Regions from separate parts of the Pseudomonas sp. SB113 genome, predicted to be linked through region 3. Evidence: predicted binding sites of a transcription regulator. Region 3 holds the regulator's gene; each other region holds the start of a gene.
The links. The regulator FliA, encoded in region 3, starts transcription of late flagellar genes. The targets are predictions, from matches to a motif close to CTAAAGTTTNNNNNNNNNNNGCCGNTAA.
Positions count from the first base shown of each region.

Region 1: a site for FliA is predicted at 3,764-3,791, ahead of AB1462_RS17935 (methyl-accepting chemotaxis protein). Genes of this name have one in related genera too.
Region 2: a site for FliA is predicted at 2,805-2,832, ahead of AB1462_RS13570 (methyl-accepting chemotaxis protein). Genes of this name have one in related genera too.
Region 4: a site for FliA is predicted at 3,787-3,814, ahead of AB1462_RS24935 (methyl-accepting chemotaxis protein). Genes of this name have one in related genera too.

Region 1 covers NZ_JBFMHW010000013.1:24,182-30,216, reverse strand. The annotation lists gene AB1462_RS17945 (oxaloacetate decarboxylase) at 1-617, shown strand, start outside; gene AB1462_RS17940 (OprD family porin) at 995-2,317, shown strand; gene AB1462_RS17935 (methyl-accepting chemotaxis protein) at 2,367-3,722, opposite strand; gene AB1462_RS17930 (RidA family protein) at 3,936-4,316, shown strand; gene AB1462_RS17925 (U32 family peptidase) at 4,387-6,035, shown strand, end outside.
Region 2 covers NZ_JBFMHW010000008.1:242,809-248,843, forward strand. The annotation lists gene AB1462_RS13550 (hypothetical protein) at 1-211, shown strand, start outside; gene AB1462_RS13555 (glycoside hydrolase family 104 protein) at 647-1,156, shown strand; gene AB1462_RS13560 (DUF6527 family protein) at 1,153-1,461, shown strand; gene AB1462_RS13565 (lysis system i-spanin subunit Rz) at 1,464-1,970, shown strand; gene AB1462_RS13570 (methyl-accepting chemotaxis protein) at 2,898-4,553, shown strand; gene AB1462_RS13575 (DNA adenine methylase) at 4,905-5,699, shown strand; gene AB1462_RS13580 (hypothetical protein) at 5,874-6,035, shown strand, end outside.
Region 3 covers NZ_JBFMHW010000007.1:162,691-168,725, forward strand. The annotation lists gene flhA (flagellar biosynthesis protein FlhA) at 1-1,363, shown strand, start outside; gene flhF (flagellar biosynthesis protein FlhF) at 1,376-2,692, shown strand; gene fleN (flagellar synthesis regulator FleN) at 2,798-3,631, shown strand; gene fliA (RNA polymerase sigma factor FliA) at 3,628-4,368, shown strand; gene AB1462_RS11835 (chemotaxis response regulator CheY) at 4,540-4,914, shown strand; gene AB1462_RS11840 (protein phosphatase CheZ) at 4,933-5,721, shown strand; gene AB1462_RS11845 (chemotaxis protein CheA) at 5,733-6,035, shown strand, end outside.
Region 4 covers NZ_JBFMHW010000023.1:61,741-67,775, forward strand. The annotation lists gene rpmA (50S ribosomal protein L27) at 90-347, opposite strand; gene rplU (50S ribosomal protein L21) at 382-696, opposite strand; gene AB1462_RS24915 (polyprenyl synthetase family protein) at 1,074-2,042, shown strand; gene AB1462_RS24920 (zinc ribbon domain-containing protein YjdM) at 2,190-2,531, shown strand; gene AB1462_RS24925 (hypothetical protein) at 2,691-2,948, shown strand; gene AB1462_RS24930 (FKBP-type peptidyl-prolyl cis-trans isomerase) at 3,009-3,626, opposite strand; gene AB1462_RS24935 (methyl-accepting chemotaxis protein) at 3,888-5,807, shown strand; gene AB1462_RS24940 (glyoxalase superfamily protein) at 5,925-6,035, opposite strand, start outside.

The DNA.
Region 1 (6,035 bases), on a different contig from region 3:
TCATTGCCGACGCCGACCACGGCTACGGCAACGCCCTGAACGTGATGCGTACCGTCGAAGAACTGGAGCGCGCCGGTGTGGCCGCGCTCACGATTGAAGACACGCTGCTGCCGGCGCAATTCGGGCGTAAGTCCACCGACCTGATTTCCATCGAGGAAGGTATCGGCAAGGTCCGCGCCGCCTTGGAGGCTCGAGTCGATCCTGAACTGTCGATCATCGCCCGCACCAACGCCGGTGTGTTGCCGACTGAAGCGGTTATCGAGCGCACCCTGGCCTATCAGAAGGCCGGTGCCGATGGGATTTGCATGGTCGGCGTCAGTGATTTCGAGCACCTGGAAAAAATCGCCGAACACCTCACGGTGCCGCTGATGCTGGTCACCTACGGCAACCCCAAGCTCCATGACGCTCAACGCCTGGCCAGCCTGGGCGTGCGCGTGGTGGTGGCCGGCCATGGCGCGTATTTTGCGGCGATCAAGGCCACCTACGACAGCCTGCGTGCCCAGCGCCAGTTGACCCACAGCACATCGAACCTCAGTGCTACCGAGCTGACCCACACCTACACGTTGCCAGAGAGTTACGTGGCGTGGGCTAAAGAGTTCATGGATGTAAAAGAGTAGCGTCATCAGCGGTGAACCCCGTCCTCCCCTCCCCTAAATACGTTCAACTACGCCGCCGACTGAAACACCGCCCACGAAAAAATCCGCCGCACTATCTGCGGCGGCAACCAAAGGATGGTGTCGAAGCAGAGCGGCTAAGACAGGCCCCACGCTACTCCCCTGCGCGATTAAAAATCGTGAAGCTTTATTAATCGAGTTTCATCCCCAGCAGGGCTGCAGGCCGCGCAAACTCTGACTGGAATCAACCTCGACAAACCCGTCGAAGACAATAAAAAACCGTAACGCCTCACTTTAAAACTCTGCCCATACAAGCGTGTACGCCTATCAAACAGTGCGGCGTTTCTGTGCGCGTTCATTATTCCGGGGAAGTTAATAACATGATTAAACAGTGGAGCCTGTTGGCGTTGGCGGTGTGCGCCAGTATCAGCCCCGTGGCGTTTGCCGAGTCCGTCACGGACCAGGCCGACTCCAAGGGCTTTATCGGCGGCAGCAGCGTTACCGGCTTGTTGCGTAACTACTACATGGACCGCAATCGCGAGAGCGGCAAGGCCGACAACCGCGACTGGACGCAAGGGGCGATGCTCAACTATGCCTCTGGCTTCACCCAGGGCACCTTCGGTTTCGGCGTGGATGCCTATGCTTACGGCGGGCTGAAGCTGGACGCCACGCACCAGGACGCCGGCACCGGCAACCTGCCCACCGATCGCCATGGCGATCCCGAGAATGCCTATGGCTCCGTGGGCGCGGCGGTGAAAATCAAACTATCCAAGACCCAGTTGAAGTTCGGTGACATGCAGCCCACCGCGCCGGTCTTCGCTACCGGCGGCACCCGACTGCTGCCGCAGACCGCCACCGGTTTTGATCTCACCAGCAGTGAAATCGCGGGCCTGGACCTGGAAGCCGGCCACTTCACCAGCACCAACAGTGGCATGACCAGCAACCATGACCATGACATCTATGCCACCTACGCCAATGTGGCGGCCAACAGTGCGAGCTTTATCGGCGGCAAATACACCTTTACCCCGTCACTGAGCGCGACGCTGTATGCCGGCGAACTGGAAGACATCTGGCGCCAGTACTACACCAACCTGAACTACGTCATCGCCCTGCCCCATGAGCAATCGCTGGCCCTGGACGGCAACCTGTACCGCACCCTCGACACCGGCAGCGCCAAGGCTGGTGCGATCAACAACACCACCTACTCGGTGGCGGCGGCCTATTCGTTCTTGCAGGCGCACACGCTGACGCTGTCGTTCCAGAAGGTCCACGGCGATACGCCCTTTGACTACATCGGCACGGGCAACAACGGCGCAGGTGAAGGCGGCGATTCGGTGTTCCTGGCCAACTCGGTGCAGTGGGGCGACTTCAACGGCCCGGGCGAGCAGTCGTGGGGGATTCGTTATGACTTGAACATGGCCAGCTATGGCGTACCGGGGTTGAGTTTCATGACCCGTTACATCAACGGTTCGGACATCGACGGCACCCACACGCCGGTCAACAGCGCTTATGCCGGCGATTACGGTGCCGACGGCGCCCACCACGAGACGGACGTGGAGGCCAAATACGTGATCCAGAGCGGCCCGGCGAAAAACCTGTCATTGCGCGTGCGTGATGCCATCGTGTCGTCCAATGCTGACCAGCGCGATGGCGACTTGAATGAGCTGCGGGTGATCGTCGACTACCCGTTCACCTTGCTGTAAGGAGGCCGTGTGGAGAGGGAGCGGCTCCCTCTCCACGACTAAAACGCGATCAGCCAACCCAGCCGACGGCGGTTTTGGGGATGACTTCCGACTCGTCCAGTTTCGACGCAAACATACTCACGGCCTGCACCGCGTCACTGGTGCTGGTGCGAATCTGCAGGATCACCGAACCCGCCTGGTCGGCCAGGTTCACGCCGCGTTGCGCGCCCTCCTGGGTGGAGCTCATGCTGGCCACCGCGTCGCGGGTTTCCGACAGGATCATGCCAATCATCTCGGCGATTTCCGCGGTAGAGCGGCTGGTACGTCCCGCCAACTGCCTGACCTCATCGGCTACCACGGCAAAACCACGCCCTTGGTCGCCCGCACGGGCAGCCTCGATGGCCGCGTTGAGGGCCAACAGGTTGGTCTGGTCGGCGATGCCTCGAATGGTATTGACGATGGCGGTAATTTGCTCGGAGCGCTCTCCCAATTGCCCGACCAGACGCGCCGATGCGCCGATGTTCTCGGCAATCCGGCGCATTTCAGCTGCAGTTTCATGAATCACCTGGGTGCCATGTTCGGCAAACCGCTCGGTTTCGGACGAGATATGGTAGGCCCGAGAGGCGCCGCGTGAATCTTCCTCGAACTTCTCCACGCGCTCAGTGATGTCGCTGGCAAACTTGACGATCTTGATCAGCGTGCCGTCGCCGTCGTAGACCGGGTTGTAACTGGCCTCCAGCCACGCGACGCGGCCATGCTTGCCAATACGTTTGAATTGCCCGGTGAAGAATTCACCGTTATTCAGGCGCCGCCAGAAGTCGGTGTACTCGCTGCTGTTGATCAGGCTGGGCTCGCAAAACAGGCGGTGATGTTTGCCTTTGATTTCGGCCAGCGTATAACCCATGACGTGCAGAAAGTTCTCGTTGGCGTCCAGTACCTGACCGCTCAAGTCGAACTCGATCACCGCCATTGCCCGGTCTACTGCGGCCAGTTTGCTGCGGGTGGCAGCCTCTTGCTCGACTTTGGCGGTGACATCCAAGGCGTACTTGACCACTTTCAGGACTTGACCACGCTCATCCAGCACCGGGTTGTAGCTTGCCTCCAGCCAGATGGTCTTGCCGTGGGCGTCCACGCGTTTGAAGGTGCCCGAGACGAACTTACCGGCCTTAAGCTCCCCCCAGAACTGACTGTAGGCCGGGCTGTTGGTCAGCGCCGGCAAGCAAAACTCACGGTGGGATTTGCCCGCCAACTGGTCACGGCTGTAACCCAGGGTTTTCAGGAAGTTGTCGTTGGCACGCAGCACCTTGCCGTTGAGGTCGAATTCGACCACTGCCATGGAGCGTTCCAGGGCGCTGATCAGTCCTTTGTACTCGGTGACTTCGGCCGTCCTGGCCGCCAGTTCTGTTTTGAGTGTTGTGTTGAACATGACGTACCCTCAGCCGTGCGGAAAATCTATCTCTAAACTCGCTATCGGCCGCGGAATACGGGACTTTACGTGGATTAGTTGTTTATTTTTTGACGTCAAGATGTTGTACGGGAAATGGAAGTTCCCGGTGTATCGGAGGCCCTCTCATTTGCCCCTGTTGCTATTTTCAAGGACCATGGCGCCTTCCTGTTACAACCGACAAGAGGCGCACTGATGACCAACCAAGACCTGTCCTACACCCCCGATCCGGATGCAGACTCGATTTCCTCAGATGTCGTCGGTTTCAACGGCATCCTGGTCTCCACCCAGATCCCGACCCGCGCCGACGGCAGCCTGGAACTGGGCGACATCACCCTGCAAAGCGAATGCACGCTGCAAGCGCTGAAAGTGGCGCTGGAAAAGGCCGGCAGCGCCATGGACCGGGTCATGCACCTGACCATTTATCTGACCGACATGGCCGACCGCGCCGCCTTCAATGAGGTCTACAAACGCTTCTTCGCCAAGCCCTGGCCCGTGCGCGCGGCGGTTGGCGTGGCGGCACTGGCGGTAGACGGCATGCGCGTGGAAGTCACGGCGATGGCCGCCAAGGCCTGAGTTGATGCCGGTCAGGCAATTCACGGCTACAATGCCCGCCTCAACCGTGACAAGCCTGACTAAAAAAACTATGTCCTTGCCCAAGCATCACCTGGAATTGCTCAGCCCTGCCCGCGATGTCGCCATCGCGCGCGAGGCCATCCTGCATGGCGCCGACGCCATCTACATCGGCGGCCCCAGCTTCGGCGCGCGCCATAACGCGTGCAACGAAGTGAGCGATATCGCTCAACTGGTGGAATTCGCCCGTCGTTACCACGCCCGCGTCTTCACCACCCTCAACACCATCCTGCATGACAACGAACTGGAACCCGCGCGCAAGCTGATCCATCAGCTCTATGACGCCGGTGTCGATGCGTTGATCGTGCAGGACCTGGGCGTGATGGAGCTGGATATTCCGCCCATCGAGCTGCACGCCAGTACCCAGACCGATATTCGCACCCTGGGCCGTGCCAAGTTCCTCGACCAGGCCGGGTTCTCGCAGCTGGTCCTGGCCCGCGAGCTGAACCTGCAGGAAATCAGCGCCATCGCCGGCGAGACCGATGCCGCCATCGAGTTCTTTATCCACGGCGCCCTGTGCGTGGCGTTCTCCGGGCAATGCAATATCTCCCACGCGCAAAATGGCCGTAGCGCCAACCGTGGCGACTGCTCCCAGGCCTGCCGCCTGCCGTACACCTTGAAAGACGACCAAGGCCGCGTCGTGGCCTTTGAAAAGCACCTGCTGTCGATGAAAGACAACAACCAGAGCGCCAACCTGCGCGCGCTGGTCGAAGCCGGCGTGCGTTCGTTCAAGATCGAAGGCCGTTACAAGGACATGGGCTATGTGAAGAACATCACGGCCTATTATCGCCAGCGTCTCGACGAGATTCTCGAAGACCGTCCGGACCTGGCCCGCGCATCCAGCGGCCGTACCGCGCATTTCTTCCTGCCCGACCCGGAAAAAACTTTCCACCGTGGCAGCACCGACTACTTTGTCAGCGACCGCAAGATCGACATCGGCGCCTTCGACACCCCGACGTTCACCGGTTTGCCGGTGGGGGTGGTGGAAAAGGCCGGCAAGCGTGACCTGCAGGTGGTCACCCATGAGCCGTTGTCCAACGGCGACGGCCTCAATGTGCTGGTCAAGCGCGAAGTGGTGGGTTTCCGCGCCAACATCGCCGAGCCCAAGGGCGAATTCGAGGAGGATGGCGAGAAGCGCTACCGCTACCGCGTCGAGCCGAATGAAATGCCGGCCGGCCTGCATCAGTTGCGCCCGAACCACCCGCTGAACCGCAACCTGGACCACAACTGGCAGCAGGCGTTGCTCAAGACCTCGGCCGAACGCCGTATCGGCCTGTCATGGGTCGCACGTTTGCGTGAAGAGCAGTTGGAAGTCACCGCCACCAGCGAAGAAGGCATCCGCGCCAGCGTCACCCTGCCCGGCCCGTTCGGCGTGGCCAACAAGCCGGAACAGGCGCTGGATACCCTGCGTGACCTGCTTGGCCAACTGGGTACCACCGAGTATCACGCCACTCGTATCGAACTGGATGCACCGCAGGCGTTCTTCATCCCCAACTCACAGCTCAAGGCATTGCGCCGCGAAGTGATCGAAGCGTTGACCGCCGCCCGTGTTGCCGCACACCCGCGTGGCGGGCGTAAGGCCGAGACCACGCCGCCGCCGGTGTACCCGGAAGCGCACCTGTCGTTCCTGGCCAACGTCTACAACCAGAAAGCCCGCGACTT
Region 2 (6,035 bases), on a different contig from region 3:
CATTATTTTCGGTAACGGTGGGTCAGGTTCCGCGCTGACCAATCAATGCCCCTCGGACATCTTCTATCGCGGCTACTGCGAGGATCTGACTGTGTCGGGGCGAACCTACGCAGACGTCGACGCCCTCGACAAGGCGTTATGGGATGCCGCTTTCGCTGCAGGTGGCCGGTTTGCTGGTGACACCTTCACGGCACCGTCGACTTTCCCATAGCTGGCCAGGTAAACCTATAAGCCCGCCGCAACTCATGGTTTGCGGCGGAAGCGGAATTTTTCCCAGCCATTTTTGAGCCTGAAAGTTCCGGTGTCTCCTCTGAGAGCGTAAAGACACGCTCTGTAACAAGCAGTAAATCGAGCGAATCCAAGGCGTCTGATTCTTTTATAGACCCAAACCCATCCGTGGCGATTGGTAGTTTTGGTGGGCCTCAACACGATTGACGTATTCCTTGTAGGGTTAATTTGGCGCAGATGATAGCGATGTGCCCCACCACAAAGGCTGTCAATTAATAACAGGACGGAACTTCTTATCACGACGAGATTCCTGGCCACATTCGTTTGAGTGCAGCGCCGTATAAAACGAATTCAACAGAGTTTCTTTCACCTCTAATCCCCGCCGTTGTGCGGGTTTTTTTCGTCTGGAGAAAAGGCTATGGCACGACTCTCGACCACTCAAGCGGGCAGCCGCAATGCGTTGGCCCTCCTCGACATGCTGGCTTGGTCCGAGGGGACCAGCACATCGCCGGCCACAGCCCTGGATGGCTACGACGTCATCGTGACGGGCATCGACAGGAAGCCTGAGATCTTCACGGATTTCAGTGATCACCCCTTCGCAAAGGGGCGCCCGTCGAAGGTCATTAACAGCAAGGTTCTCACCTCGAATGCCTCGGGCCGTTACCAGCAGATGCTCAAGGACTGGCCGTATTACCGAACGTTGTTGGCCTTGCCTGACTTCAGCCCTATCAGCCAGGACCTGCTGGCTCTGCAGCACATCCGCGAGTGCCGCGCACTACCGGACGTGCATGCCGGCCGGGTCGAATCCGCGATCGCAAAGTGCCGGAATATTTGGGCAAGCCTGCCTGGTGCAGGGTATGGCCAGCGTGAACACCGGCTTGCCGATCTGATCCAGCAGTACCGCCTGGCGGGTGGAGCACTGTCATGACGGCATTACGGAAAGTGTCCCAGTGCCTGGCCCAAGTCGAGGAGGATCGTCTGTATTTTGAGTGTCCAGGCTGCGGCATAGCTCATGGGATTTCGCATGGCGCAGGGGTTGGTCCACGCTGGGGGTGGAATGGGAGCTTGGACGCGCCAACGTTCACGCCGAGCATCCTGGTCCGATACACCTGGTCTGACGGCCCTCGGGTTTGCCATTCCTTCGTGACCGGTGGGCGCATTCAGTTTCTTGAGGACTGCATTCACCATCTGGCGGGGCAGACCGTCGACCTACCCGATTGGGAGGATGAGTAATGCTGACCACACCACAGAAATTGGCGGTCTTATTGATTGCTATGGCTATTGCGTTCGGCGGGGCCTGGCAGATGCAAGCGTGGCGTTACACGGGAAAGCTCGCGAGCCAGGCCGCGCTGCTGGCTGACGATCTAAACAACCTTACCCAGGCCGCGCTCCGCCAGCAGCAGACCGAACAGGACAAGCGCCTGGCCACAGAGCAACAACTCGCCGTCTCCGATCAACAGCACACCCGAGAACTGTCCGATGCCAAACGTAATCAGGCTCTGTTGCGTGACCGCCTTGCTACTGCTGATGTGCGGCTGTCAGTCCTTCTCGACGCCAAAGACCCAGCCAGTGGCTGCAACGTGCCTGCCACCCCCGGCGCCGGCGGCGTGGTTCATGCAGCCGGTCGAGCCCAACTTGACCCTGCGCATGCTCAACGAATTATCGGCATCACCGATGCCGGCGACCAAGGACTGATCGCTTTAAAAGCGTGCCAGGCATATATAAATGCCGTAATGCGATAACCTATACGTATGCTGCGAGTACGATAGTAATAGTTCTACGTAGAAATAGAGTTTGCGTGCTGTGTAAATGAAGGGCGCTGTTTGGTCAACGTAAAATCAGTTCAAGCTCCGGCTACTGTTTCTCTGCACGCGAAATCTTTCCATCACCCACCTCATCTGAATAGCTTAATAATTTAACTTCCATGTCATGATAGTTTAACGCCATCGTCATAATTTCGTTCGCACCTGTCTCATCCCCCTGTGTAAGAAGGGTTTCCGCTATTCTTAGAAGGTCGATGCTGGCCCATTTTAGAAGAGCGGCCGCTTCTCTGAGGTCTCGGCTAAGCTGCTGACATGGTTTAGGGAGCGACATAGGCTATGTGCTCATCAGACCTCTTAACTCAGCTACTGCAAGCTTTAACTTCTCTGCTTGGGACAAAACAGCCTCTCCCAGGCTGTCAAGTCCGTTATCTTTTAACACTGTACCCTCACGTGTCAAGCCTTCAGCCGCCTGTTCGAGTTTTCTTGCATATAGCTCAACCTGAAAGTTAGCCGAATGCCCCATAAACGTTCTCCAACTTAGGTGATTTGGACCAATACAGTCCTATGCGAATACATAATCTAATACGCTATTTAGTACGCCGCAACAACCTCTGCCTTTTGCCAATAATTGTAAGTTTTTTGTAAATAGTTAACCTTTGCGCTGTTTTGGTGCGCACGCTCAAGTCTGGTGCGCTATGCTTTTTTATGCGGGTGATCAACATTTTTTTGGCGCCATAAAAAGTGCAAAAAGATTTTGCCAGCCCGTCATGTATTTTCTTATTTTTCTTATTTGCAGATTTGGTTGTTTTTAGGCTAAAGATAGCTCGTCGTCCGTCGACATAAGAGGTGACACGCCTTTAGCGTGAAACGCTCCGTTATCTAATGATGCTTCGTTAGGAGAAGGTCATGACCAGCAGCAACCAAATGGCTCGTTCCGGGTTGACCGTTAAGTGGCGGTTGATGCTCTCCACTTTCATCATCATTGCCGCTTTCTTTGGATTGTCGGCTTATCTGATTTATCAGATAAAAGTAGCGACTGATAATACCGGTGCGTTGTTTAATCAGGACTTTGCTAATATGGAGAAAGTCGATGGTATTGATGGTCTGCTCACTAGGGCAGATATCAATATTCTACGGATGATTGCAATAGGTGACCCCATACAGATTCCTGAATGGAAAAAACAGAACGAAAGTTCATTTTTTCAGATTGATGATTTAGTTTCTTCTCTGGCAGGACGAGCATCCGGCGCACCTTCAAATAATGATGCTGAAAAACTTAAAAGTGATTATGAAAAGATGCGTGACGGCATGCGCCATCAAACTGCTGTTATTGAGTCGGGCGATATTGCTGGTGCTGCGAAGGTTAACCGAGAGGAAGTGAAGCCTTTTGCGGAGCGGGTTTTCCAGACGCTTCACTCGATGCGCGAGCTGGGAAAAAATCAAGCAGGTCAGAGGTATAAGGAGCAATTAGCGAGTGCTGATTTCACGCGCGGGATGGCCTTAGTTACGACGCTTTTAATAGTGGTGCTTAGCGTTATTATTACTCTATTGACCACGCGTAGTATTATTGGATCAATCGGCGGTGAGCCTAGCATGGTTGCTGATTTTACTCGTAATATCGCCGAAGGTGATCTCACCAAATCGATCACGGTTTCGAAAGGCGATGAAACCAGCGTCGTATTTGCGGTAGGTGTAATGCAGCAACAGCTAAGACAAACACTACAGCAAATCTTTAATTCGTCGAAACAACTCTCTGACGCTGCCGAAAAATTGACGACTGTTACTGAAGTTAGTGCTAGTAGCATGAAACGTCAAAATGATGAATTGGATATGGCTGCAACAGCGGTGAATGAGATGACCAGCGCCGTCGAAGAGGTTGCGCGTAACGCTGAACATACCGCTCGTTCCTCGGGAAGCGCTACCGGCGCAGCAGAAGAGGGTATGGCACTAGTTAGGCAAACCTCTATAGCAGTCGACAATGTGGGGAATGACATCGGCAAGACATCGAATTTGCTAGGGGATTTGGCGGAGCAGTCTCGTGATATAGGCAAGGTTCTAGATGTCATTCGGGGCCTTGCAGAACAAACAAATTTACTGGCATTAAACGCTGCGATCGAAGCGGCGCGAGCGGGGGAGGCAGGTCGAGGCTTCGCAGTGGTAGCCGATGAAGTCCGTGCGCTCGCCCATCGCACACAACAGTCAACTACTGAGATAGAGCGTTTGGTAACTAATGTTCAGAATGGTACAGAGCTTGCTGTAGGTTCTATGATCAGTAACACTGAGCTTGTGACAAAAACACTTAGCATTGCAGAAGGCGCCAACGAAGCGCTGGGTAGAATTAATTCAGCTGTAAGTGAAATCAATGATCTAAACCTTGTGATTGCCAGTGCATCGCAAGAGCAGGCGCATGTTGCGCGAGAGGTCGATCGCAATCTGGTAAATATCCGTGATCTGTCCGCTCAGTCAACTCAAGGCGCTGCTCACACGATGGGGGCGAGTCAAGAGTTGTCGCGCTTGGCTACAGATCTTAGTGCAATTGTTAGTCGTTTTCGACTGAGCTAACAAGTCAGGCTGATTTGGGAGTTACCTGTTAAAGACTTTTCTTGGGCTAATGGGTGACCTCTACATTTGTGGAGGCTCGCCCAAGAGCTACCTGTCCCAGCAGAACTGGATATCAGCATCTATCAGATTGCAGTTTTACCACTAGCCCAGTTCCGCCAGTCTGAGGGCATATCAGGTTCTCAAAGAAGTATTTACAACGAAGTAAAGGAGCGGCCGGGCAAGATGCGTCAACATCTAACCCGGTCACTTTCCCCGCAGACCATACCTGCAAGTCCAGCCAAGGCTCCTGCTTCGTGCACAAAGCGATATGAGCCTAGCACTGTTTATCCATACAGCAAAGGTCTTGCTTTTATGTCCTCCCCCATTATCCCTTGGATGGGCGGCAAACGCCGTCTGGCCGACCGCCTTATCCCTCTCTTCCCACCCCACGAATGCTACGTTGAAGTCTTTGCCGGCGGCGCCGCGCTCTACTTCATGCGTCCTCAGGCCGCCCCAGTTGAAGTCCTCAACGACATCAACGGCGACCTGGTGACGCTGTACCGCGTCGTGCAGAACCATCTGGAAGAATTCGTGCGCCAGTTCAAGTGGGCGCTCAGCTCGCGACAGGTATTCGAGTGGCAGAAGATGACCCGCCCTGAAACCCTCACAGACATTCAACGCGCCGCTCGTTTTTTCTACCTGCAGCACCATGCCTTTGCCGGCAAGGTGACAGGACAGACGTTTGGTACCGCAACCACTGGCCCGGCCATCAACCTGCTGCGGATCGAGGAGAACCTCTCGGCAGCATGGCAGCGGTTGTCCGGCACTTACGTCGAAAACCTCCCCTGGCTTGACTGCGCCGAGCGTTATGATCGCGCGCATACGTTCCACTACATGGATCCGCCTTACTGGCAGACCGCCGGCTATGGCGTGGATTTCCCCTTTGATAACTATGAGCTGATGGCTCAATTCATGAGGCGCAGCCAGGGCAAAGTGATGGTCAGCATCAATGACCACCCTGACATCCGGCACGTGTTTAAGGGGTTTCACTTTGAGACAGTGGACATCAGGTACAGCACGGCGAATCAGCGGCAGGGGAAAGCCGATGTCAGCGGAGAACTCGTGATCATGAATTGGGAGCCCGCCGCGCTGGGTGGGCTGTTCTAGGCAGAAGTCACCGTCGACAAGATAAATCGCTTCTGCCTACAAGAAAGAAGTCTCAGCACCGAAGCGAATGAGCGCGATTATGGTTGGACTTTGACGATTTATAACAGAATGTTGTCATGGCTTTTTTGCGACTGAAGATGATATCGAGAAGCTACTAAGCTAAGTGGCTTTTTTATGAAAACTCTACTGACTATAGGTTCTGCTCTGGTCGTCTCAGTGCCGCCTCTTGTTTTTGCGCAGAAATATCCAGTCAAAACACTTCAGGCCAATACGACTATTTGCTTTGATCGCAGCGATTGGGAAGAAATGGTTGCTGCATCTGTTGATCAGGATGCT
Region 3 (6,035 bases):
ATCACTGTTGTTATCTACAGCTGCCGCCATCATGGTGACCCGTGCGTCGGGCTCCGAAGACATGGGCAAGCAAATCAGCCGCCAGATGTTTGCTTCGCCCAAGGCGCTGGCCGTGGCGGCGGGCATCATGGCGATCATGGGGATCGTGCCTGGCATGCCCCATGTGTCGTTCCTGAGCATGGCGGCCATGGCGGGCGGTGGTGCCTACCTGTTCTGGAAGAAGCAAAACGCGGTCAAGGTCCAAGCCCTGCAAGAAGTTGCGCGCCAGCAGGAACTGTTGCCATCGCCGGCCCGCGCCCAGGAAACCAAGGAGTTGGGCTGGGACGACGTGACGCCAATCGACATGATTGGCCTGGAAGTCGGCTACCGCTTGATTCCGCTGGTCGACCGCAACCAGGGTGGCCAGTTGCTCGCGCGGATCAAGGGCGTGCGCAAGAAGCTGTCCCAGGACCTGGGCTTCCTGATGCCCACCGTGCATATCCGCGACAACCTCGACCTGGCACCCAGTGCCTACCGCCTGACCCTGATGGGCGTGATCCTGGCCGAAGCCGAGATCTACCCGGACCGCGAGCTGGCAATCAACCCCGGCCAGGTATTCGGCAGCCTCAACGGCATTACCGCCAAAGATCCGGCTTTTGGCCTGGACGCGGTGTGGATCGAAATCAGCCAGCGCAGCCAGGCGCAGTCCCTGGGCTACACCGTGGTGGACGCCAGTACCGTGGTTGCCACTCACCTCAATCAGATTCTGTACAAGCACTCCCACGAGCTGATCGGCCACGAAGAAGTCCAGCAATTGATGGGCTTGCTGGGCAAGGCTTCGCCAAAACTGGCAGAAGAGCTGGTGCCGGGCGTGCTGTCGTTGTCGCAACTGCTCAAGGTGCTGCAGGCGCTGCTGGCCGAACAGGTGCCCGTACGCGACATTCGCAGCATTGCCGAGGCCATCGCCAACAATGCCGCCAAGAGTCAAGATACTGCCGCGCTGGTGGCGGCGGTGCGTGTCGGATTGTCCCGCGCAATCGTGCAAAGCATTGTAGGGCTTGACTCCGAGCTGCCTGTGATCACCTTGGAACCAAGGTTGGAACAGATATTGCTCAATAGTATTCAGAAGGCAGGACAAGGCCAGGAAGAGGGCGTTCTGCTGGAGCCAAGCATGGCTGAGAAACTGCAGCGTTCGTTGATCGACGCCGCACAGCGCCAGGAAATGCAGGGCCAACCGGTGATTCTGCTGGTGGCAGGCCCGGTCCGGGCGATGTTGTCGCGGTTTGGACGTCTGGCAGTACCGAATTTGCACGTTTTGGCTTATCAGGAAATTCCTGACAACAAGCAAGTGACTATCGTCGCGACAGTAGGGCCCAACGGCTGAGGGTAGTGGGTTATGCAAGTTAAGCGTTTTTTCGCCGCCGATATGCGTCAGGCCATGAAACTGGTCCGCGATGAGCTGGGTGCCGATGCTGCGATTATCGGTAACCGTCGTATTGCCGGCGGTGTCGAGCTGACGGCTGCCCTGGATTACACCCCCTCGGCATTGGCGCCGCGTGTGCCGAACATGGAACTCGAAGACGAACTGCGCAAGACCGCTTCGCGCATCGTCTCGGCCCAGGCCGAACTGAGCATGCGTGGCGACAGCGATGCCACCACCAACCGCCAATTGTTCGCCGGCCTGCCGCTGACCGCCGCCGAACCGCTGGTTGAGCCAACGTTCATCGAACCGCCGCGTCCTGCCGCGCCAGCCCCGGCCGCCGCAGTCGATCAGCGTGTATTCGACTCGATGCGTTTTGAACTCAACGGCCTGCGCGAGCTGCTGGAAGTGCAGCTGGGCTCGCTGGCCTGGACCCAGCTGCAAGGCAGCAAACCGCACCAGGCCAACCTCTGGCGCCGCCTGCAACGCATTGGCCTGTCCGGCCCGCTGTCCCGTGACCTGCTGGCCCTGACCACCGAAATCGAAGAGCCTCGCCAGGCCTGGCGCATGTTGCTGGCCCACCTGGCGCGGATGATCGCCACCCCGGAAATCGAACCCCTGGAAGAGGGCGGTGTGATCGCCATGGTCGGCCCTGCCGGCATGGGCAAGACCACCACCCTCGCCAAGCTGGCGGCGCGCTATGTGCTCAAGTACGGCGCGAATAACATCGCGCTGGTGAGCATGGACAGCTACCGCATCGGCGCCCAGGAACAGCTCAAGACCTTGGGCCGTATCCTCAATGTGCCGGTCACCCACGTCGACCCGGGCCAATCCCTGGCCAACGCGCTCGACCCGTTGCTGCGCAAACGCGTAGTGCTGATCGACACCGCTGGCCTGCAAGCCAGCGATCCGGCATTGCGCATGCAGCTGGAAAGCCTGGCCGGGCGTGGCATCAAGTCGAAAAATTACCTGGTGCTTGCAACCACCAGCCAGAAACAGGTTCTTACCGCTGCGTACCACAGCTACAAGCGTTGCGGTTTGGCCGGTTGCATCCTGACTAAACTGGATGAAACCGCCAGCCTGGGCGAAGTGTTGAGCCTGGCTATCAGCCATGAACTACCGGTTGCCTACCTGACCGACGGGCCGCGGATCCCGGATGATTTGCATCTGCCGCGCCGTCATCAGTTGGTCAGCCGCGCCGTCAGCGTGCAAATGCAAGAAGAGCCTAGCGAGGAAGCGATGGCCGACATGTTCGCCGACCTCTATCACAACCCGGCAAAACGGGTGGGTTGAGGCGTGATGAACACCGTGAAATGTACCTACATCGATGGTCTGCAAGCGATTCACGCGGCCAAGCCATGTAGCCTGCGTCTAAGCAAGACAAGGTAAAGAAATAAAATGGGCAGCATGCATCCCGTACAGGTGATCGCGGTGACCGGCGGCAAAGGTGGCGTCGGGAAAACTAACGTGTCAGTGAATTTGTCCCTGGCCCTGGCAGAGCTTGGCCGTCGCGTCATGCTGCTGGATGCTGACCTGGGGCTGGCGAACGTCGACGTTCTGCTGGGGCTGACGCCCAAACACACGCTTGCCGATGTGATCGAGGGGCGCTGTGAGCTGCGCGACGTGCTGCTCCAGGGCCCTGGCGGGATCCGCATCGTGCCGGCCGCCTCCGGCACCCAGAGCATGGTGCACCTGAGCCCGGCGCAGCATGCCGGCCTGATCCAGGCATTCAGTGACATCGGCGACAACCTCGACGTGCTGGTGATCGACACCGCCGCCGGGATCGGCGAGTCCGTGGTCAGCTTCGTGCGCGCGGCGCAGGAAGTCTTGCTGGTGGTCTGCGATGAACCCACCTCGATCACCGACGCCTACGCCCTGATCAAACTGCTTAACCGTGACTACGGCATGAACCGCTTCCGCGTCTTGGCCAACATGGCCCAGAGCCCGCAGGAAGGTCGCAACCTGTTCGCCAAGTTGACCAAGGTCACGGATCGCTTTCTCGATGTCGCCTTACAATACGTCGGTGCGGTTCCTTACGACGAGTGTGTGCGCAAGGCTGTGCAAAAGCAGCGTGCAGTCTACGAAGCGTTCCCTCGTTCCAAATGCGCATTGGCGTTCAAGGCTATTGCCCAGAAGGTCGATACCTGGCCGTTGCCCGCCAACCCTCGGGGGCATCTGGAGTTTTTCGTCGAGCGATTGGTGCATCAGACGAGTGCGGGACCGGTGCTATGACAGCGAACGGCTATAACGTGTACAAGAAATCTGCCCGTGACAGCCAGGGCGAATTGATCGAGCGCTATGCGCCGCTGGTCAAGCGCATTGCCTATCACCTGTTGGCACGCCTGCCCGCCAGCGTCCAGGTCGAAGACCTGATCCAGGCGGGCATGATCGGCCTGCTCGAAGTGTCGACCAAGTACGACGCGAGCAAGGGCGCGAGCTTCGAGACTTATGCGGGGATCCGCATCCGTGGCGCGATGCTCGACGAGGTGCGCAAGGGTGACTGGGCGCCGCGTTCGGTGCACCGAAATACCCGCATGGTCAGTGACGCAATTCGTGCAATTGAAGCAAAAACCGGTCGCGACGCTAAAGATCACGAAGTTGCGGCCGAACTCCAATTGAGTCTCGACGATTATTACGGGATTTTGAACGATACCTTGGGCAGCCGCCTGTTCAGTTTCGACGACCTGTTGCAGGACGGCGAACACGAAGGGCTGCATGAGGACGGCGCGAGCGCTCATATGGAGCCGTCGCGTGACCTGGAAGATGAGCGTTTCCAGGGGGCGTTGGCGGACGCCATTGCCAACTTGCCGGAGCGCGAGCGGTTGGTGTTGGCGCTGTACTACGACGAAGAGCTGAACCTCAAGGAAATCGGTGAGGTCCTGGGGGTCAGCGAATCGCGTGTCAGCCAGTTGCACAGCCAGTGCGCCGCCCGCTTGCGGGGGCGTTTGGGAGAGTGGCGAGCGCGCTGACAGGCAGTGTGGGGGAGCATTGCAACGCGATACCGCGAAGGTGATAGGCCTTCGCGGGCTCGGGCCGTGGTGCCCCCGGCAGTCCTTTTTGTGTAATGCCTGTTGATTGAAATGGCGCGTCCAGGTGCTGGGCGCGTTTAAGACTGCTTGGAGGTCGAATTGGACAAGAACATGAAAATCCTCATCGTTGATGACTTCTCAACGATGCGGCGGATCATAAAAAACCTGTTGCGTGACCTTGGGTTCACAAACACGGTCGAGGCGGATGACGGCCTTACGGCGATTCCGATCCTCAACAGCGGGAGCATCGACTTTCTGGTAACGGACTGGAACATGCCGGGCATGACCGGTATCGACTTGTTGCGCCACGTGCGTGCCGACGAAAAATTGCGCAGCCTCCCCGTGTTGATGGTGACCGCCGAAGCCAAGCGTGAACAGATCATCGAAGCCGCCCAGGCCGGGGTCAACGGTTACGTAGTCAAACCATTCACTGCACAGGCCTTGAAAGAGAAGATCGAAAAGATCTTCGAACGCATCCACGGCTAATGCCATCGCGGGGGAGCTATGGAGCATAAAGAAACGTCACAGGGCGACTTTGAGTCGACCCTGAAAAAGCATGCTCACCAGTTGGTCGACAGCCTTGAAAAAGGCCATTTCGGCGACGCTGTGCAGTTAATCCATGAGCTTAACCAGACCCGTGACCGCGGCCTGTACCAGGAAGTGGGCAAGCTCACACGCGAGCTGCACAGTGCGATCGTCAATTTCCAGATTGACCCGCACATGCCCCAGGCCGAAGAGATTTCGCAGATCACCGACGCCACCGAACGCCTGTCCTATGTGGTCAGGCTGACCGAGGCGGCGGCCAACCGCACCATGGACCTGGTGGAAAACGCCACGCCTCTGGTTAACGGCATGGCCACGGAAGCCCAGGCCCTGAGCGTTGACTGGGGCCGCTTCATGCGCCGTGAAGTCGGTGCAGAAGAGTTTCGTGAGCTGGCCCGTCGGGTTGAAGGGTTTTTGTCACGCAGCGAGCAGGAAAACCGCACGGTTTCCAGCAACCTCAATGACATTCTGCTCGCCCAGGATTACCAGGACCTGACCGGTCAGGTGATCAAGCGTGTGACCCAGTTGGTCACCGAAGTGGAAAGCAACCTGCTCAAATTGGTACTCATGGCCGGCCAGGTCGACCGTTTTGCCGGCATCGAACATGACCGCGAAGCGATCCTCTCTGAAAAAGATCCACAAAAACATCTCGCCAAGGGTGAAGGTCCGCAGATTCATGCCGATAAACGTGAAGACGTTGTGTCAGGTCAGGATGACGTAGATGACCTGTTATCCAGTTTAGGCTTCTAAGGAGCACCCACATGAGCTTCGGCGCCGATGAAGAGATCCTTCAGGATTTCCTTGTAGAGGCCGGCGAAATTTTAGAGCAACTGTCCGAACAACTGGTCGAGCTGGAAAGCCGCCCGGATGATGCGAACCTGCTCAATGCAATTTTTCGCGGTTTTCATACTGTAAAAGGGGGCGCCGGCTTCCTCCAGCTCCATGAGCTGGTGGAGTGCTGCCACATCGCCGAGAACGTGTTCGACATCCTGCGCAAGGGTGAGCGTCACGTTGATTCGGAGTTGATGGACGTGATTCTCGAAGCACTGGATGCGGTCAACGGC
Region 4 (6,035 bases), on a different contig from region 3:
TGAGCCCATTACAAACAGCTTTGCAAGAGACTCACTCCACAAACGAAAAAGCCCCGTCGCAAGACAGGGCTTTTCCAGCGATCGCGCAATTAAGCGGCGACAACGCTCACGTAACGGCGGTTGAACGCGCCTTTTACTTCAAACTTGATCACGCCTTCGATTTTCGCGAAGAGGGTGTGATCTTTACCCATGCCAACACCGTAACCGGCGTGGAATTGGGTGCCGCGCTGACGCACGATGATGTTGCCCGGAATGATTTTCTGGCCGCCATACATCTTAACGCCAAGGCGTTTGGCTTCTGAATCGCGACCGTTACGGGTACTACCACCAGCTTTTTTGTGTGCCATGAGTCAATTCTCCTAGTGAGGAATTAGGCTGAAATTAAGCCTGAATACCGGTGATTTTGATCTCGGTGTACCACTGGCGGTGGCCCATACGCTTCATGTGGTGCTTACGACGACGGAACTTGATGATGCGGACTTTATCGTGACGACCTTGGGAGATCACTTCAGCCACAACGGTAGCGCCAGCAACAACTGGAGCGCCGATGTTCACGTCATCGCCATTGGCGACCAACAGAACGCGATCAAAGGTAACGGATTCGCCGGTAGCGATTTCCAGTTTTTCGATCTTCAGGTATTCACCTGGGGCGACCTTGTATTGCTTGCCACCAGTAACAATTACTGCGTACGACATGGTATTTCTCCGATAATCCTGCTCACCCAGCGCTTTATAAGAAGAGGTATTGGCTGGCATGGCTGCATGGGATGGACGTCCCGAATGCAATTGCGTAAGGCAGGTGCTGCCCAGGAAGTTCAGGGTGCGCGATTGTACGCAAGGTAAATGGGTGTTGCAAGAGGCCGCCAGTCGCCGTGAAAGCGTAGCGAGCGAAGGGAAGACAAGGAAAAAACAGGCGAGGAAGCGGAGTTTACTGGTTGTAAATGAGCATTCCGAGCCTGTTTTTGACGCAGGATTACCGAGCGCAGTAGCTTTCACGGTGACTGGCCGCGCCTTGACACTACGGGGTCAGGGTCCTAGCATGCCGCGCAACCCTTCTGGAGCGACTGTCGCTGATGCAACCCCAAGCTTTCTACCGCGCGGTCGCGGACGATTTTAGCGCCGTCGACGGCATCATCAAGCAGCAGCTGACGTCTAAAGTGCCGCTGGTCTCCAAAATTGGCGACTACATTACGTCGGCGGGCGGTAAACGCCTGCGTCCTTTATTAGTGTTGCTGTGTGGCAAGGCCCTGGGCCGCGAAGGCGATGACCTGCGCCTGCTGGCCGCCACCATCGAATTCCTGCACACCGCGACCCTGCTGCATGACGATGTGGTCGACATGTCCGGCATGCGCCGTGGCCGCGAGACCGCCAATGCGATGTGGGGCAATGCCCCGAGCGTGCTGGTGGGTGACTTCCTGTACTCGCGCTCGTTCGAAATGATGGTCGAGCTGGGCTCGATGCCGGTGATGAAGATTCTTTCCCAGGCCACGCGCATCATTGCTGAAGGCGAAGTGTTGCAGCTGTCCAAGGTCCGCGACGCCAGCACCACCGAAGAAACCTATATGGAAGTGATTCGCGGCAAGACCGCGATGCTCTTCGAAGCCTCCACACACAGTGCCGCCGCGCTCTGTGGCGCGACCGCCGAACAGGCCGAAGCCCTGCGTACCTTCGGTGACCATCTGGGCGTAGCGTTCCAACTGGTGGACGACCTGCTCGACTACCGTGGCGATGCCGAAACCCTGGGCAAGAACGTTGGTGACGACCTGGCTGAAGGCAAACCGACCTTGCCGCTGATCTACACCATGCGCGAAGGCACGCCGGAACAGGCGGCGCTGGTGCGCAAGGCGATCCAGAAAGGCGGGATCGAAGACCTGGAAAGCATCCGTGAGGCTGTGGAAGCCTCTGGCTCCCTGGACTACACCGCACAACTGGCTCGTGACTACGTCGCGCGTGCGATCAAGTGCCTGGAAGCCCTTCCAGCCAGCGAATACCGGGATGCCCTGGTTGAGCTGAGCGAGTTTGCGGTCGCACGTACGCACTAAAATACTTGCAGTCGCGGACTAATGTGGGAAGGGACAATCCCCCTCCCACATTTAGTTTGTATTACCCATCCAAGACCGCGCCCTGCCTTGGTCCAATTCCCTATATAATGTGCGACTTTTAGCCATCCTGACCGTTAAGGAGCTTTAGTGAGCACGTTGCCACCCTGCCCAAAATGCAATTCCGAATACACCTACGAAGACGGCGCCCAGCTGATCTGCCCGGAATGCGCCCATGAGTGGTCCGCCAACGGCGAGGCCGAAGTGGCCGGCGATGAAACCGTGAAGAAAGACTCTGTGGGCAACGTCCTGCAGGACGGCGACACCATCACCGTGATCAAAGACCTCAAGGTCAAGGGCACGTCCCTGGTCGTGAAGGTCGGCACCAAGGTCAAGAACATCCGCCTGTGCGACGGCGACCACGATATCGATTGCAAGATCGACGGTATCGGCCCGATGAAACTCAAGTCCGAGTTCGTGCGCAAAGTCTGAACCTGCTGCATCCATCCCGCGCCCGCGCGGGATGGCGTTTTGCCCTGCCCGTTGACCCCTCTCAATATCCACACAGAAAAACCAGGAAACTGCCAATAGGCACTTGCTATTCTACGAATAAGAATTATTCTCATTGAACCCCATCAAGGAGATGTAACCATGACTTATTTGATAGATGCCTGGCTCGACCGCCCACATCCTTACCTGCGCATCCTCCATCGGGAAACCGGCGAAGTCTGTGCTGTGCTGGAAGAAGAAGCGCTGAATGAATTGCAGGATCAGGGCGACCTGGACGTCAACGGCCTGAGTTCGAGTGAACCTGGAGTACTGAAGGAAGTGGTGCGCAATCTGTTTCTATTCTGCTATGCCCGAGCGCTGCGCCCGGCGACGGAGCTCAATGGCAAATTCCATCCATGAGCACCCCGGCAAAACACTGTGGGAACGAACGGACGCGTTCCCACAGGTAACCAGCAGGTCTTACAGAACGTCGAGCAGTTCGACGTCGAATACCAGAACGCTGTGCGGCGGAATGCTGCCAACGCCTTGAGCGCCGTAAGCCAATTCGCTCGGCACGTACAGGCGCCATTTGCTGCCGGCATTCATCAGTTGCAGGGCTTCGGTCCAGCCGGCAATCACGCCGCCGACCGGGAATTCTGCCGGCTGGCCACGCTCGTAGGAACTGTCGAACACAGTGCCGTCGATCAGGGTGCCGTGGTAGTGGGTGCGCACCTGGTCTTCACGGGTCGGCTTGGCGCCGTCACCGGCGGTCAGCACTTCAAATTGCAGGCCGGAAGCCAGGGTGGTGATGCCATCACGCTTGGCGTTTTCAGCCAGGAAAGCCAGGCCAGCGCCTGCGGCCGCTTCAGCCTTGGCAGCCGCTTCGGCTTGCATGATTTCGCGGATGACCTTGAAGCTGGCAGCCATTTGCTCTTGGTCAACACGGCTTGGTTTGCCGGCGAATGCGTCGGTCAAGCCAGCCAGGATCGCGTCCAGGCTCACACCCGGCGGTGGGTTGTCGCGCAGTTGGTCGCCCAACTGACGGCCGATACCGTAGCTGACGCGGGTTTCGTCGGTGGACAGATTAACTTCGGACATGAAGAGGCTCCGCTGTAGGGCAGCACTGGAAACAGTGTTTGGCGCGCCGCCCTGAACTAAAAGGGCCAGCAGACTAGCACACAAGACCTGCTCATGATGAGCCCTCCACGGTAGCGCGGCACCGGGATCGCGACCCTTCGTCGCACGCGCAATAAAAGCACTTCAGATTCCCCTCTCGTCGCCGATACAGCGCTACACACTTTGGCTGGCTCCAATAACAACACCGTCCAGCAGACAGATATCACCTTTGCGGAGCTTTAGATGAACAGCTGGTTCGGTAACATCAGCGTCAACCTCAAACTGGGCCTGGGCTTCGGCCTGGTACTGGTCCTCACCTCGATCCTGGCCCTCACCGGCTGGACCAGCCTGGGCGGCCTGATCGACCGCAGCAACTGGATGAGCGACATCACCCAGCTCAACGCATCACTGACCAAACTGCGCATCGTGCGTCTGCAATACATGTTGGCCAACGGCGATGAAGCCGTGGCGCAGAACGTGCAGACCAGCCTGGATGCCTTCACTGCCCAGCAACAGAAACTCCTGGATAGCTTCAAGAGCCCGGAAAACGTCAAGCTGCTCAACGAGCAGAAAGCCATCATCACGGCTTATCAGCAATCCCTGAACAAAATGCGTGAGGCTTACCGTAACGGTAATGCCTCTCGCCAGGTGATGGGCGACAAGGCCGACATCGCCAACGCCCAAATCGACGCACTGGAAACCAGCGTGAAGCAAATGCCTGACAGCTCGGAGCACCTTGCCCAGTTCCAGGCCGTGGCCGACGCCAAGATGCAGTTCCAGTTGGCCCGCTACGAAGTGCGCGGCTACACCGGCAACGTCAACCCGGATACCGAAGCCCGCGCTGCCGCACAAATCGAAAAAGCTATCAGCGGCTTGAAAGGCCTCAGCGCCGCCTTCGGCGCCAGCCAGCAAAGCGCCCTGAGCTCGTTGGAAACCGCCCTTGGCGCCTATCGCAGCGCCGTACAGAACTACAAGGCCGCCAACGCCAACATCGTGGCTGCCCGTGCCGAAATGACCACCCAAGGTACCGACATTGTCACAATCAGTGACAAGCTGTACGACATCCAGCTGGACCGTCGCGACGCCGAAAGCGCCCAGGCCCGTAGCCTGCAGTTGATCAGCACGTTGCTGGCACTGCTGGTCGGTATCGTCGCGGCACTGGTGATCACCCGCCAGATCACGCGTCCACTGCAGGAAACCCTGGCCGTGGTTGAACGCATCGCTTCCGGCGACCTGAGCCACAACATCCAGGTCACCCGTCGCGATGAGCTGGGCGTACTACAACAAGGTATTCAGCGCATGGGCACGACCCTGCGTGAATTGATCAGCGGTATTCGCGACGGCGTGACCCAGATCGCCAGCGCCGCCGAAGAGTTGTCGGCCGTCACCGAGCAGACCAGCGCCGGTGTGAACAGCCAGAAGATCGAGACCGATCAGGTCGCCACGGCGATGCACGAAATGACCGCCACCGTGCAGGAAGTCGCCCGCAACGCCGAGCAAGCCTCCCTGGCCGCCGCCGATGCCGATGGCCAAGCCCGTGCAGGCGACAAAGTGGTAGCCGAGGCCATCGCCCAGATCGAACGCCTGGCCGCCGAAGTGGCGCGTTCCACCGACGCCATGGCGCACCTGCAACAAGAGAGCAACAAGATCGGCAGCGTGATGGACGTGATCAAGGCTGTGGCCGAGCAAACCAACTTGCTGGCCCTCAACGCGGCGATTGAAGCGGCGCGTGCCGGTGAAGCCGGTCGTGGGTTTGCCGTGGTCGCCGACGAAGTGCGTGGCCTGGCCCAGCGCACGCAGAAATCCACCGAGGAAATCGAAGGCCTGGTCGCCGGTTTGCAGAATGGTACCCAGCAAGTTGCCAACGTGATGAACAACAGCCGCAGCCTCACCGACAGCAGTGTCGAACTGACGCGCAAGGCCGGTGTGTCACTGGAAAACATCACCCGCACGGTGTCGAACATCCAGTCGATGAACCAGCAGATCGCCGCCGCCGCCGAACAACAAAGCGCCGTGGCCGAAGAGATCAGCCGCAGTATCGTGAATGTGCGTGATGTGTCCGAGCAGACCGCCACCGCGAGCGATGAAACGGCGAAATCGAGCGTGGAACTGGCGCGCTTGGGTAGCCAGTTGCAGCAGATGGTCAGCCACTTCCGGGTTTAAGACACCGCTCTCACTGTGGCGAGGACGCTTGCTCCCTCGCCCAGCAACCCCAGCCGCAAACTGGGATTGCAAAAAACCGCCTGACAAGGCGGTTTTTTATTGCCTGCGATTTGCCTCTCAGCCCTCGCCTTCCTCAACAAACACCACACGATTCCCAAACGGATCCTTGATGCTCATCTCCCGCGATCCCCAAGGCGTTTCCTCAACCCCAGGCTTGGCGTAACGGTA